One region of the Bacillus sp. FSL K6-6540 genome, then DNA from elsewhere that is predicted to be linked to it. Evidence: riboswitches for the same ligand, from Rfam matches in the RefSeq annotation. Region 1 holds a riboswitch; each other region holds the start of a gene.
What was found. Region 1 has a riboswitch for cobalamin ahead of MHH82_RS32635 (ABC transporter substrate-binding protein). Riboswitches for the same ligand answer to the same signal wherever they lie in the genome.

Region 1 (4,891 bases):
TCCAAGCTGATTGAAGACTTAAATTTAACGTATCGCCTGAAAAATGATGCTCTTCCTATTGAGAGAAATCTCACTAGCCTTATCCCGTTTTTTAAAAATGTCATTGAGGATTTTAAGAAAAATCCGTTTTCTGAAGGCTATGATATCTCGTTTGTATCCAAAGAAGAGCATATTGAATTTGCCCTTGATGAAGCGTGGTTCAGGCGCATATTAGAAAACCTCCTTGGGAATGCCGTGAAGCACAACGACAAAGGAACAGAGATTCAAGTCATTCTGGAGCAAACAAAAAATCATATATCTTTAAAGGTGAAGGACAATGGGAAAGGAATGGATGAAGAAACGATTACCCATTTGTTTAACCGTTACTACAGAGGGACGAACACAAAAGATTCAACTGCCGGAACGGGTCTCGGGCTCGCGATTGCCAAGGAGCTTGTCCATCTCCATAACGGAACGATCCATGTGAACAGCAGAATGAACATTGGAACGGTCATTACCATCCTTTTTAAAAAACAATAAACATCAAGTGGTTTGGACACCTCTTTGCCGGGAATAACAATATATAGACTGAAGCTAAAGAGGTGTAACACATGGATGCAGTATTGGAAGCAGACACTCGGGCAGTGATTGGAGAAGGCCCGTTATGGGATGAAGAAAACGGCCGCTTATATTGGGTTGATATCCTGGGGAGCGAGCTCCATATCTTTGACCCTGAAGAAAAAATCAACCGATCAATCAAATTCAAATCCTTTGTGACGGCGCTTGCGAAATATTCAAAGGATGAACTGATTATGACCATGAAGGACGGGTTTTACCTGTATCATCTTCGGGATGACAGCTTGGAAAAAATTAAACAGCCGAAGGACATGCATGAGAGCCTGAGATTTAATGATGCTAAATGTGACCCGTACGGAAGGCTTTGGGCGGGGACGACGAGCATGGAAGGCGAGCAAAAACAGGCGTCGCTGTACCGTTTGAATCTAGACGGCAGTCTTGTCAAAATCAAGGATCAAGTCTCCACCTCAAACGGTTTGGATTGGGACCGCGAGCGGAATTTGATGTATTACATCGACACGCCGACGCAGGAGATTGTGCGTTACAGCTATGATCCTCAAAGCGGAGATGTTTCGAATCCAGAACCTGTCTATCGTTTTGATCAGTCAGACGGATTACCGGACGGCATGACAATTGACCAAAATGGCATGCTGTGGGTGGCGCTGTTTGGCGGCAGCCGCGTTGTTCACATTGACCCGTTTCAGAAAAAAGAAATCAATTCAATCAGCGTGCCGGCTAAATATGTCACGTGCTGCGCGTTCGGCGGCAGAGACTTAAAAACCCTTTACATTACAACGGCAACAGAACAAATGACAGAAAAAGAGAGATACGAGCAGCCTCACGCTGGAGGGTTGTTTTCAGCACAACTGGAAACAGGCGGATATCAGCCGGTACCATTTGCTGGAGACGTATAAAAAAAACGCATCCGAAACACGGATGCGTTTTTTTTATACTACAGAGAACGGATAATGCCGCCTTCCACACGCTGTGCCGTGCCGTTAATGGCGGATGCGGCGTCAGACGCGAGGAATACGATTGTGTTAGCGACTTCTTCTGCTGTCGCGTATCGCTGAATAAGTGAGGTTGGCTCATTGACCTTGAAATAGTCTTTGATAAATGAATCTGTATCCTGGCCGGCTGCTTGTGCGGCACCTTCCATATAGGATGCCACGCCCTCTGTCCAAGTAGGTCCCGGGAGCACTGAGTTAACCGTCACATTTGTGCCTTTTGTCATTTCAGCCATTCCTCTTGAAAGGCTGATCAGCGCCGTTTTTGTCATTGAGTATGGAATCATCGTTGGCAGCGGTTTGACGCCTGCTTCACTTGCAATATTTAAAATGCGGCCGCTGTTTTTGGCAAGCATTTTTGGAAGGAAGTGACGGCTTGTCCGAACGGCGCTCATCACGTTCACTTCGAAATATTGATTCCACTCTTCATCTGTCACATCGGCGAAGTCTTTTACCTCGAAGAAACCAAGGTTGTTGACAAGGATATCGATATCACCGATTTCATTTACTTTTTCGATAAAAGCCGCTGCTTCATCTGTTTTTGACAAATCGGCAGCAGCACCGTGCACTGTTCCATAGCCAGAAAGCTCTTCAATGGTGCGATCGACAGTCTCCTGTTTGCGTCCGTTGACAATGACTGCCGCACCCTCTTGCAGAAAGCTTTTTGCGGCGGCTTTCCCGATACCGGACGTCGAGCCGGTGATTAAGACGAGTTTGTCATTTAGCTGTAAATCCATAAGAATCATTCCTTTTGATTGATGATGGTATTAAGTATACAAGATCAAATTTAGTGTTTACGAGGATTTTGCTCCCATACACAATACGGGGAAAAGTCATTCAGGACACATATACAAGCCTGTCAGTCATATAGTATAATTACTCCGAAAAAAGGATACGAATGTCAAATAGGTGCCGGTCCGTGAACAACAGCCGGCTTAAAAGGGAAACCGGTAAAAGCCGGTGCGGTCCCGCCACTGTAATTGGCCAAGCGCCAAGAGCCAGGATACCTGCCTGTTTGATCAGCACGAATTCTGCGAGGACAGATGATGTGTAAACAATAGGCTTTTTTGTGTTGTTTACAGCATCTTTACCGTCGTAGAGATGCTTTTTTAGTTCGTTTAGGAGGAAAAGATTATGAAAAAACGAGACGGGATATGGACTGCGCTCCTGTTGGCTGTTGTTATGCTGGCAGGCTGCGGCAATCCTGCGGATCAGAAGGATTCAAAGGCAAAACAAAAAACAGAAGCGTTTCCTGTCACCATTGATGATGCGTCAAATCAAGATGTAACCATCAAAAAAGAGCCAAAAAAGATTGTTTCATTAATGCCGAGCAACACAGAAATTACATACGCACTCGGCCTTGGTGACAAAGTGGTCGGTGTCACCACAAACGATACCTATCCAAAGGAAGTCAAAAAGGTTGAGAAAGTCGGAGATATGAATGTAAACGTTGAAAAAGTCATTTCTCTAAAACCAGATCTCGTTCTGGCCCATGAGTCTTCCATGTCAGCATCAGCAGATGCCATCAAACAGCTGAAGGACGCGGGCATTACAGTGCTGACTGTCAATGATGCACAATCATTCTCCGAGGTGTACAAATCAATCGAAATGATCGGAGAAGCTGGCGGGGCGGAGAAAAAAGCCGATCAGCTCGTGAAAAGCATGAAATCAGATCTAAAGGATATTCAAGAAAAAGCGAAAACCATTTCAAAAGACGAGGAGAAAAGCGTATTTATCGAGGTTTCTCCTGATCCTGACATTTATACAACCGGAAAAGATACGTTTATGAATGAAATGCTGAATGTCATCCATGCTAAAAACGCAGCTGCGGATCAGACAGGATGGGTGCAAATGACAGATGAGGCGATCGTAAAACTCAATCCTGATGCAATTGTTACAACGGACGGTGTGAAAGCGAAAGCTGTGGAAAAACGCGATGGCTGGAGCGAAATCAATGCTGTGAAACATCATCGTGTATATGATGTGGACCCTGATCTTGTGACACGTTCCGGTCCCCGTCTGATCGAAGGGGTCGAAGAACTTGCGGAAAGCATTTACCCGGATACGTTTAAGGAATAATCGTTATGCCGCATATATCATTGGTTTCTCATTTTTAGCCGTGAGCATCATCTTAGGAATTTCTTGCGGCAGCCTGCATATTCCTATTCCCGCTGTTTTTCGTGTCTTTTGGCATCAAGGCTTCGGCGGCTCTATCGGTTCTGATGATCCGATGTACACTAATATTATGATGAATATCAGACTGCCGAGAGTTGTGCTGGCCGCCCTTGTGGGGGCGGCTCTTTCTATTGCAGGGGCCGCTTTTCAAGGATTGTTGAAAAATCCACTTGCTGATCCCTATACGCTAGGTGTGTCATCCGGTGCTTCAGTCGGAGCTGTTGTGACTCTGTTCTTAGGTCTGCACCTTCCTGTCATCGGAGGGTTTACACTCCCGGTTGTGAGTGTAGCCGCGGCACTTGCCACGATGGCGGCGGTCCTTTTCTTCAGCCGCCTCGTTCATGCTTCGATGTCTGTTTCCACCCTCATTTTGACCGGTGTCATCACCAACTCTTTTTTAGGCGCATTTATTTCTCTTATCATCGCCTTGACAGGAGACAACCTGCTTCCGATTGTGCATTGGCTGCTTGGCAGCGTCTCAATGAGGGGCTGGAGCTATGTTATTTTGTTTCTCCCGTTTTTTCTTTTGGGAACCATTTTATTGATTATAAACGGAAGGGAACTGAACGTGATGACATATGGAGAAGATAAAGCAAAGCTTCTTGGAGTCAGCGTTCAGCAGAGGAAGATGATGATATTAATAGCAGGATCTCTTTTGACGGGAAGCGCTGTGGCAGTATCGGGCACGATCGGCTTTGTCGGCCTTGTGATTCCGCATATCACAAGGCTATTGTGGGGAACGGACCATCGGCATTTACTGCCGCTGTCCGCCTTGCTAGGGGCAGGGTTTCTCGTTTTAGCCGATCTGCTTTCCAGAACCATCATTGAGCCGATTGAACTGCCGATCGGGATCATTACGTCCTTGGCGGGAGCGCCTGTGTTCGCTCTTATTTTAATTCGGCAGCACCGCGGGAGGAGAAGCTTATGATGAAGGCAGAAGGGCTGTCGGGAGGATACGGCGACAGCCGCCTAATCAACAATGTCAGCTTAACAGTGGAGAAGGGAGAATTTCTCGGAATTCTTGGCCCTAATGGAAGCGGAAAAACCACGCTTTTGCACTTGCTGACAGGTACGCTGCCGGCCAAGGAAGGCAGCGTTTATCTGGCCGGAAAACTGCTGGCGGACTATAAACCGAAGGAACTGGCGCAAATCAT
Region 2 (4,891 bases), on a different contig from region 1:
CAAACGTGCTGTAGAAGAAAATCCCTTCCAGGATCAGGTCGGCGACCATGGCTTCGAAGAAGGATTGCGGCGACGGATTGTCGCGGAAATTCTGGTAAATGTTCGAGATGAACTGGTTGCGCTCCAGAAGAACCGGATCATGCTTCCAGTATTCGAAGATTTCCTTCTGCTCCTGCTCCGACACGATGGAGGAAAGCACGTAGGAATAGGATTGGTTGTGAACCACCTCTTGCTGACCGATGATGGCCGAGATGGCTTCGAGCGACGAGTCAGTGAAGTAGCGCTTCACGTCGCCGACAAACATCGTCTGCATGGAATCGAGCACAGCCAGCAGGGAGATGTTGATTTTGAAGGTGCGCTGCTCTTCAGGGTCCAGACGCGGGAACTGCTGCGCATCCTTGGACATCGGAATTTCATCCGCGATCCAGTGGTTCAGCAGCAGAACCTTATACAATTTATACATATGAGGCATCCGAATGTCGTTCCAGTTCAGGATCCCGGAGCATTCACCTTCAATGACGCGAGTGGAGCGGTTGGGTGCTTCGGTGTTAAATATCTTTTGCATTTGCATGCCGATTTTCTCTCCTTGTATTTCATAATAGGGCGGCGCATAGGCGAAGCTGAGGGACACCTCGCGGCATATTCATGGACCGGGTATCACACCGGGACGGGTATCCATCTCCAGCCGCTGTTGTCCGCCCTTTGCCTGAATGTATTGTAAAGGTTGCAAAGGGCTCCCAAAGGCGGACGTAAACTCTTCCGATTGGATACCCTTACCCTTGTAGTCTTTTAGTTAGAAAGCTAATTCCCGCCCGCTATACGAGAACCCTCGCATGCAGCCGTTCGATGCTTGTATTGAACCAAGCCTCCAGCGATTCCCGAAGGGAAAGCGCTCCTAGCAAGATGTAACTCAACAAATCGAACGAAGTACTCATTCGTCTCCGCACCGCATGAAAAGCGATTCCCAAGGGGAGAGCGGTCCCAGCAGACAGTAACTCAACAAATGGCACGAAGTAACTCAGAAGTCCCCGCGCCGCATTCCAGCGTTCCCGCAGGGAGAAAGCGCTCCTAGCCACTAAAGTAACTTAAGAAGCGCCTCATTCACATCTTACCCACCTTGCGGGTGTCCAGAGGGCAGAGCCCTTGGGGCCCTCCCTTGGAAGGGAGGGTTTGGGTGGGTTCGAAAAAGGTTAATCTAAACTCTTAGCTTGCGCACGACTCACACTCTTCAATCGTTAACGCACGGCTGCGTACATAGTACGTGGATTTGATACCGGCTTTCCAGGCATGCAGATGCAGCTCCAGGAATTCCGAAGCCCGGATATCAGGGCGTACGTACAGGTTAAAGCTTTGCGCTTGGTCAACGTGACGCTGACGGGCGGCAGCCATTTTGATGGACCAATGCTGGTCGATCAAGAAAGCCGTTTTGTAGTACCAGATCGTTTTCTCGGACAGATCCGGAGCAGGGTTCGCCACTTTATAAGTGGTTTTTTCTTCATAAGACAGAAGTTCGTACAATGGATCGATGCTCGCCGTGGAACCCGCGATGATCGAAGTGGAGCCGTTCGGCGCGATGGCAAACAGCCATGCGTTACGGACGCCGTTCGCTTGCACTTCCTGCTGCAATTCACGCCACTGTTCGGTGGTCACGAACTTGCCTTCATGCTCGCCGTCGGTATAACCGCGGAACGTGAAGTACTCGCCGCTCTCCCAGTCGGAGCCTTTGAATTTCGGATAGTGGCCTTTTTCCTTGGCCAACTCCATGCTGGATTTGACGAGCAGGTAGTTGATGTGTTCGTACAGATTGTCATTATAGGCAACGGCTTCGTCGGATTCCCAGCGGATGCCTTCCAGGGCCAGCAAGTGGTGCAGACCGAAGGTGCCGAGACCGACCGCGCGATATTGGCTGTTGGTGTATTGAGCTTGCAGAACTTCAATATTGTTAATGTCGATGACGTTATCCAGCATGCGAACCTGGATCGGAACGAGACGCTCCAGCACACCGGCAGGTACGGCACGAGCCAAGTGGATGGAGTTCAGGTTGCAGACAACGAAATCGCCAGGGATTTTGGAAATCACGATCCGGGTTTGGCCGTCTTTCGTAACCAGCTCCTCTTGCTCAACGACCGTCGGAGATTGGTTCTGCATGATCTCCGTGCACAGGTTGGAAGAGTAGATCATGCCATGAGCCGAGTTCGGGTTCGCACGGTTGACCGTGTCGCGGTAGAACATGTACGGCGTACCGGTTTCAAGCTGGGACTTCATGATGCGCTTCATAATGTCGATGGCTTGTACGGTAATGCGCGGCAGCAGCGGGTTCGCTACGGCTTCCGCGTATTTTTGGCGGAATTCGCCTTCGCCTTGAGTATGGTCATAGAAGTCCTCCAGACCTAGCGGACGGCCGTTCTCGTCTTTCCAGCCCATGATTTTCTTCACTTCATGCGGACAGAACAGGCTCCACTCTTCACGAGCTTCGACAGCCTCCATGAACAGGTCGGGCAGACATACGCCATGGAACACGTCATGCGCTCTCATGCGCTCGTCGCCGTTGTTCAGCTTCAGATCCAGGAAGGACAGGATGTCTTTGTGGAACACATCCAGATAAACCGCGATGGCACCTTTACGAGTTCCCAATTGGTCAACGCTAACAGCGGTGTTGTTCAGCTGGCGAATCCAAGGGATGACGCCGGAACTGGTATTCTTGTGACCACGGATGTCAGAGCCGCGTGCACGGACTTTACCGAGGTATACCCCGATGCCGCCGCCCATTTTGCTGAGACGGGCGATGTCCGTATTGGAATCGAAGATTCCTTCCAGGGAGTCGTCCACGGTATCGATGAAGCAGCTGGACAGCTGGCCGGCTACTTTTTTACCTGCATTGGACATGGTCGGCGTAGCCGCCGTCATGTACAGGTTACTCATGGCCCAGTAGGCTTCCTTGACAAGGTCAAGACGCTTGTCGGCAGGCTCGTTATGCATGAGGAACATCGCGATGACCATGTAGCGTTCTTGCGGAAGTTCCATGACGCGACCGTCAAAGTCGTTTGCCAGGTAACGCTCAGCCAGCGTCAACAGACCGATGTAATCAAACAGCAGATCGCGGCTTGGATCGATGCATTCGCCGAGTTCTTCGATTTGTTCTTTGGTGTAGCTGGTCAGAAGGTCCTCGCGATAGATGCCTTTCTGTACAAGCTCCGTAATGAGCGGGTAGAAGGCACCGTATGGTTCTTCCGGGTATGCTTTGTATCGGCGGTTGGTAGCCGCTTTTTTATATAAAGAGGTCAGAAACGAACGCGCAGCCGCAAACTTCCAATTCGGCTCCTCTTTGGTTACAAGCTCAAGGGCGGACATCGTGAAGGCGCTGCTGATTTCTTCGCCGGTAACTTGCTCACCGCGCAATTTGGCATTGACGCCGCGAAGCAGACGCTCCTTATCGAGCATGTCCAATCCTTTCAGAGTCCGGTCGGCATAGACGGAGAGGCGAATTTCATCAAAGGCGAGCTGACGGTTGTTCGGTTTAACTACGAGCTGGGGCATGAATAAATTCCTCGCTTTCTTCGGGGGAAATATGAAAAAGGACATCAAAAAAACATTTTCTAAAACCCGCGGGCAGGCTTGAAAATGTCCGTGCGCTGTGATCGGAAATGACGTTTGACATAAGCCCTTGAACGGGCATGATGTTATGTACAGACGCAAGTTTAACGAACACTTACCTAAAGCCCCGTAGGTTGGTGTCTGCTGCATATAGGCAGGTCTCTGACTCGGGCTTCTGCCTCCCGGCGGTGCCTTCCGAAAACCTTGATCCGATTGTTCGGTGGCTATGCCGTATGAGGAAGGCTGAAAAAATGATGAACAGCCTAAGAGCCCTTACAGTGGCGGGACCGTGATGGATTTACACCATGCTTCCCTATTAAGCCGGACTGCCTTATGGGTTGATCCGGCACCTATATACACTATATTTGGTTGTTGTTAATCTAATTTAACTCAATATATTGTGTTTGTAAACCATATTCTTAAAATTGAACGCAAAAAGAATTATAGCAAACGAGCGGTCATTGTGCCAGTTAAGAAACTGTCAAAAGGCGATAAGATTTCCTGGATTGTGACCAAATGCGACCTTTTCTGCGCAGATACCGCGTATATTCTCGTTTTGACAAAATAGGATATTACCGTATGGATGAGGCGGGCAGGATACACTATATCTTGTGTGAAGCTAAAATTGAAGGGCTTTGATATGGCGGACCGAAATTGGTATGATATCCGTATCCGGCATTGGAATTGAAGGGTCTTACATGATTGAGATATGACGAGGGAGGTTGTTCAGATGGCAATAGCAGAGGTAACGGTGATTCCGATCGGAACCGCAACCACGAGTTTAAGCGCTTATGTCGCCGAGATGCAGCGAATATTGAAACAGCAGGACGGGATTTCCTATGAGCTGACATCGATGAGCACGATCATCGAGGGAGAGCTTAACATGATCTGGCGGGCGATTGAGGCTTTGCATGAAGCGCCTTTTCTGTCCGGGGCAAAGCGCGTATCGACTTCCGTTAAAATTGACGACCGCAGGGACCAGGTCTCCTCGAGCAAACAGAAGATCCAATCCGTGCAGGAGAAGTTAGGCGGGTAATGCCACCAAATTCGGTGGATATTCCCGTTAGATTAGGACTTGCATTTTGCTGCCGAAGTATTATAATAATTTTTGTTGTTTCGAGAGGAATATCATCGAACCACATGTGCTGGTGTAGCTCAGGGGTAGAGCAACGCACTCGTAATGCGTAGGTCGGGGGTTCAATTCCCTTCACCAGCATCTTCATAAAGTCAATAATGGCACGGTTTTCCGACATTCGGAAACCGGGCCATTTTTGTTATTTATTCTGTTCTGCTACCA
Region 3 (4,891 bases), on a different contig from region 1:
GGTAGCGACGATCAGCACGCTGGTCTTCAGACGATCGACATTCAATCCCATATGAGCGGCCTGCCGTTCCCCGAGCGACAAAATGTTAAGCGCCCGCGACCTGCTCCATAGATATACGAAACCCACTGCAAAATACGGGAAAAGGATGGCCGTATACGACCATCCGCGCATGCTCAGGCTTCCCATCGTCCAGTACAGGATTTGGTTCACCGTATCTTTGGACATCACCGTCAGAAACGAAACGACGGCGCCCAGAAATGACTGCATGACCACCCCGGACAGGATGAGCCCATGGATCGGCAGTTTTCCTTGATCCCTTGCCAGCAGCAAAACAGCCCATAGGGTGCCTGCTCCGGTCAGAAACGCTACAACCGGCAGTGTGTAACCTCCGGCAAAGGAATATTCCATTCCGAAAAAAATCAGGGATGCCGCGCCAAGCGCAGCACCCGAGGACACACCGAGCGTAAACGGATCCGCCAGCGGATTGCGAAGCACGCCTTGAAAGGCGGCTCCGGCCACCGCCAGGGAGGCTCCAACAAGCATCCCGAGCAGGATCCGCGGCAATCTCACCTTCATCAGGATTTGCTCGGAGGAAGCTTCCCAGCCTGGAACGATGGAATCGCCGATTCCCGGCAGCCGGTGCAGCAGCATCGCTCCAATCTCTCTCACAGGCAGGTGAACGGAGCCGATTCCGAGACTGACAACCAAGGTTAGCAGTAAAAGGATCAGGCCGGCCGCACCGAATCCTGCAAGTTTTTTACTCATGGATTCATCAATTCCGGATAAACGGCCTTCGCCACTTCTATCAGTCCTTGCGTCACGCGCGGGCCCGGACGGCTGAGCAGATTGGCATCCACGGAAATAACCTGATCGTTCTTGATGGCTTCGATCTGATCCCAGCCGCCGCGCTCCTTGATCAGCTGATCCAATGTTTTCTTGGTGGCTTCGTCCACCACATCGTCCGTGTACAGAATAACGTCCGGGTTCGCGGCGATGATGTTCTCCTCGCTGATTTCGAACCAGCCTTCCGCATCGCCGGCTGCATTGACGCCGCCAGCTGCGGTAATGATCTCATCCATGAACTCGCCTTTGCCGACGGTCCATCCCGGAGAGAACTCCACGTACACTTTCTTCTTGTCTTCATCCTTCACGGATTTCACGGCTTCCGTAACGGCAGCCCATTCCTGCTTCATCTGATCGACGACCGCTTTCGCCTCGGCTTGACGGTCCGTAATTTGACCGATCAGCTCGATGTTCTCCATCACCGCATCGATGGTTTTCGGATCGTTGACGAACAGGGTAACGCCAAGCTCGCGCAATTTCTCGGCATTCTGGGCATTCATCGAAGCCGCGAATACCACATCGGCGTCGGCTGCGATGATCGCCTCTTCATTCACCTGGAACCCGCCCAGTTTAGGCTTGGATTTGGCCGCTTCGGGGTAATCGTCGTTATCGGATACGCCAACGATCTCCTCGTCCAGTCCCAATGCAAACAGTTTTTCCGTCTCGGACGGAGTCAGGGACGCAATCTTGGTCGGCGCTTTCTCAAACGTCATTTCCACGCCCGTTGAATCCTTGACGGTCAGCGGATACGTGGTCTTAAGCTCTTCCGCCGAATCCGCCGGCGCTTCGTTATTCTGCTCTTGCTGCTGTGCCGGCGGCGTCGCATCCTTCGGTGCTGCTTCTTCGCCGCCGCAGCCGATCAAGGCCAGGGCCATCAGTATGGCTACCAGAAGTACGGACCATGTTTTGTTTAATGCTTTCATCTCTTGGAATCCCCCTAAACATAATTGAGAACCTGGCGCAGGCGTGTCTAAATTCCTTCGGCCGATCCTTAACTGGTAAGAAACGTTCAATCTTCATACCCTAAGAAGCAAAAATCCCCGACTCCTCGATGACAAGGACTCAGGGATTACGTTTGTATCATAAGGACGCCGGGATAACCGTTCAACGATGGCGCCTTAAACTTCCGTCCGCATGGCTCCATGCGTCCGGTAAACGTAATCCTCTCCTCGAAGGACCGTCTTTCATTCGCTGAGGGCAGGTCTCCTGACTTGCAGGTTGTAACGACTTCTCCGCCTTCCCAAGCGCTAAAGGCTCAGTGGCATATGGAAAAGTCCCTGCTTCACAGTGGCGGGACCGTGCCGGACTTGCACCGGCTTCCCTATTAACCCGGCAGAAAACAATAACGCCCTCTGTCCGGGACCCTCGCAAATCATATGAATTTATGGATGATAGGCCAAGCATGGTTTCTCTGCACAAGATTATAGGCGATAAACCATCCCCTTACAACTGAAAGTTTCGGGCGTTTCGATTGCGTCATGACACCGATTTAGCCCGTTATCGCCTATTCCGACCGAAATCATACGTTTTCGTTTTGTTCGCTTAACCGTACGCCCCGCCAAAGTGCTCCGTCCCATGTCAGCTGCAGCTTGAGCACCTCGCCCGGCATAACCGACGTCGCCCAGAATTCCGTATCCGGCACGGTAGCCGCTACCATCTCCCGAATAACGCCGCCGTGGGTGACCACAAGCACGTCAACTCCTTCAGCGAGCGTTCCACGGCCATCATCACCACGCCTGGCCTCTGCCTCTGCCTCTGCCTCTGCCTCTGCCTCTGCCTCTGCCTCTGCCTGCGCAAGGGTATCCGGAGCTTCCTCCATATGCAATAATTCCTTCACATCCAAATGCAATCCCGACAAAAAGGCCTGGACGCGGGAACCGAAAGCTTCCCAACTCTCCCCGCTAGGCGGCGTAACTTCCGCAGGGTTATCGATCCAGCGCCGGTAGAGGGAATCCGTCTTCAAATCCTCGTAGGTCTTTCCTTCCCAATCCCCGAAATCCAGTTCGCGCAGCCGTGGGTCATATCGTACGCTCGGCATAAACTGGCCCAATATGTCATCATCAGGAACAGCACCCCTTTTTGAATCCGATAAGATCACATGGAGCGTCTGCCGGCAGCGGAGGAGATCGCTGCAATAGATCCGGACAAAATGCCTGCAACGAAGTTCCTCCCGCAGCGGGAGGAGCTGTTCCCTTCCCTCAGCCAGAATTCCCTGATCCTCATGGCCGAGATAACGGCGCTCCTCGTTCCACAACGTGCGGCCGTGGCGGACCAGATGCAGAATGATCCTCATATCCATAGGCTTCCTCCTGCCGCGGCAGCAAGTCCGAGCACCGCGGTACCCAGCATCGTAAACAAAACCGATACGCCCACAAGCAGACGGTTTGTCACCCTGATATCCTCCGCTTCGAGCGGTCGGTCGGGGTCCCCCATGAAAGCCCGGAACGAGATTACGCCTTGGTACGAATTTTCGCCTCCCAGGCGAATCCCCAGGGCACCGGCAACGGCCGATTCCGGGAAGCCGCTGTTCGGACTGGGATGCTTACGCGCATCTCGTTTAACCATCTTGATCGCTTGTTTCCACTGCAGCGAAAACATCGCCGCCGCAACGGTCAACAGCCCGGCGGTCAGGCGTGCCGGTATCCAATTGGCGAGATCGTCCAGCCGGGCGGAGGCCCAGCCTACATGCAGGTACTTCTCGTTTTTATAACCGACCATGGAATCCAGCGTATTCACGGCGCGGTAGGCCATCGCAAGCGGCGCCCCTCCGATCAGGGCAAAAAAAAGCGGAGCGATGACCGCGTCCACGATATTTTCCGCAACCGTCTCCACCGTCCCCCGCACAATTTCCGGCTCATCCAGATGAGCGGTGTCCCTCCCGACCACCATGCTGAGCGCTTGCCTGGCCTCGGCAATATTCCCGGAACGAAGATGGCCGTACACCTCCAATCCGGCCTCGCGCAGCCCCTTGATCGCAATCGTAGTCGCAATGAGAACGATCTCCGCACCCCAGGCAAGCCAAGGATGAATCGCTGCGCACAGCTCCAGCAGCAGCCAAGCCAGCACGAAGGAGCCGCCGGCCACGATCACCGGCAGCAATATCCCCGCCCGCTTCAGTCCCTGGGCGGAAGTCGTCCGCTGGCGTATCCACCCTTCGACCCGGCGGATCGCCTTCCCCATGCCGATGACGGGATGCGGCAGCCATCTCGGATCTCCGATCAGCAAGTCCAGCGCGACCGCCGCCCATATGACCCATACGACGGTCATATCCGATCCTCTCTTTCGGCGGCGATGCTCTCCGTGACGCTGTCGTAGACAAGACGTCCGATCATGCCGCCCAGATCGGTCGCGGTTCCGGCATAATGATGATTCACGTCATAGGCTGAATTGCCGCTGACCGCAAGGACCATCGCATCCGTCGTCGTTCCCGTGGCGGCGGCTCCGGTTTCATGATCCTTCACCCCCAGGTCATGCAGCGCCGCGGCTTTCGCTTCCGCTGCCGTCAGCATGGCGTTCACCATGCAAGCCGGCGTCAGCCTTCCGTCCACCGCCAGCACGACATTGATCGTGCCCGGCTGGTAAGCCGCGAAGGTCGTGCGTCTCGACCCGGCGCGGGCAGCATTGCCCACGCCCGCGGTAGTACAGCATAGAACGGAAGCTTGCTCGCCCCGAGCTTCCCGAATGGAGGCATATTTCAGTTTTACCGCCGTCATCAATCCTGCCGTGGAATCGGTCGGATAGCCGTGCCCAGCCATAAAGCTAACCATATCGTTTATCGGATCGCTGCAATCGTAATGCTTGTCGACATAACGGTTCACGATATGGTCCAAGTGCAGAAAACCGCCGCCGTATACGGCGCTGCTTATGGACGCAGCCGGACTCGGAAGCGAGATCCGAATATGCGGATGCTGCTGCTCCGAATCCAAGGACACGATGGCTCCTGGCCATGCATCCGAGTTATATGGACGATTGCTGCCTTTCAGAAAAGGTACTGCCATGTTTTTTCTCTCCCTGCTCCTTAAATATCTGAACCAACTGTACCTGTAGC

Region 2: another riboswitch for cobalamin. It lies ahead of MHH82_RS03365 (ribonucleoside-diphosphate reductase subunit alpha); the one in region 1 lies ahead of MHH82_RS32635 (ABC transporter substrate-binding protein).
Region 3: another riboswitch for cobalamin. It lies ahead of MHH82_RS26185 (ABC transporter substrate-binding protein); the one in region 1 lies ahead of MHH82_RS32635 (ABC transporter substrate-binding protein).

The regions. Positions count from the first base shown of each region.
Region 1 covers NZ_JBBOXH010000002.1:30,645-35,535, reverse strand. The annotation lists gene yvrG (two-component system sensor histidine kinase YvrG) at 1-519, shown strand, start outside; gene MHH82_RS32645 (SMP-30/gluconolactonase/LRE family protein) at 591-1,469, shown strand; gene MHH82_RS32640 (SDR family NAD(P)-dependent oxidoreductase) at 1,508-2,299, opposite strand; cobalamin riboswitch at 2,453-2,591, shown strand; gene MHH82_RS32635 (ABC transporter substrate-binding protein) at 2,697-3,641, shown strand; gene MHH82_RS32630 (FecCD family ABC transporter permease) at 3,604-4,665, shown strand; gene MHH82_RS32625 (ABC transporter ATP-binding protein) at 4,665-4,891, shown strand, end outside.
Region 2 covers NZ_JBBOXH010000001.1:773,295-778,185, forward strand. The annotation lists gene MHH82_RS03360 (ribonucleotide-diphosphate reductase subunit beta) at 1-571, opposite strand, end outside; gene MHH82_RS03365 (ribonucleoside-diphosphate reductase subunit alpha) at 1,204-3,537, opposite strand; cobalamin riboswitch at 3,731-3,963, opposite strand; gene MHH82_RS03370 (MTH1187 family thiamine-binding protein) at 4,325-4,630, shown strand; tRNA gene MHH82_RS03375 (tRNA-Thr) at 4,739-4,810, shown strand.
Region 3 covers NZ_JBBOXH010000001.1:5,888,051-5,892,941, forward strand. The annotation lists gene MHH82_RS26180 (FecCD family ABC transporter permease) at 1-765, opposite strand, end outside; gene MHH82_RS26185 (ABC transporter substrate-binding protein) at 762-1,766, opposite strand; cobalamin riboswitch at 2,023-2,225, opposite strand; gene MHH82_RS26190 (histidine phosphatase family protein) at 2,363-3,142, opposite strand; gene cbiB (adenosylcobinamide-phosphate synthase CbiB) at 3,133-4,110, opposite strand; gene MHH82_RS26200 (adenosylcobinamide amidohydrolase) at 4,107-4,841, opposite strand.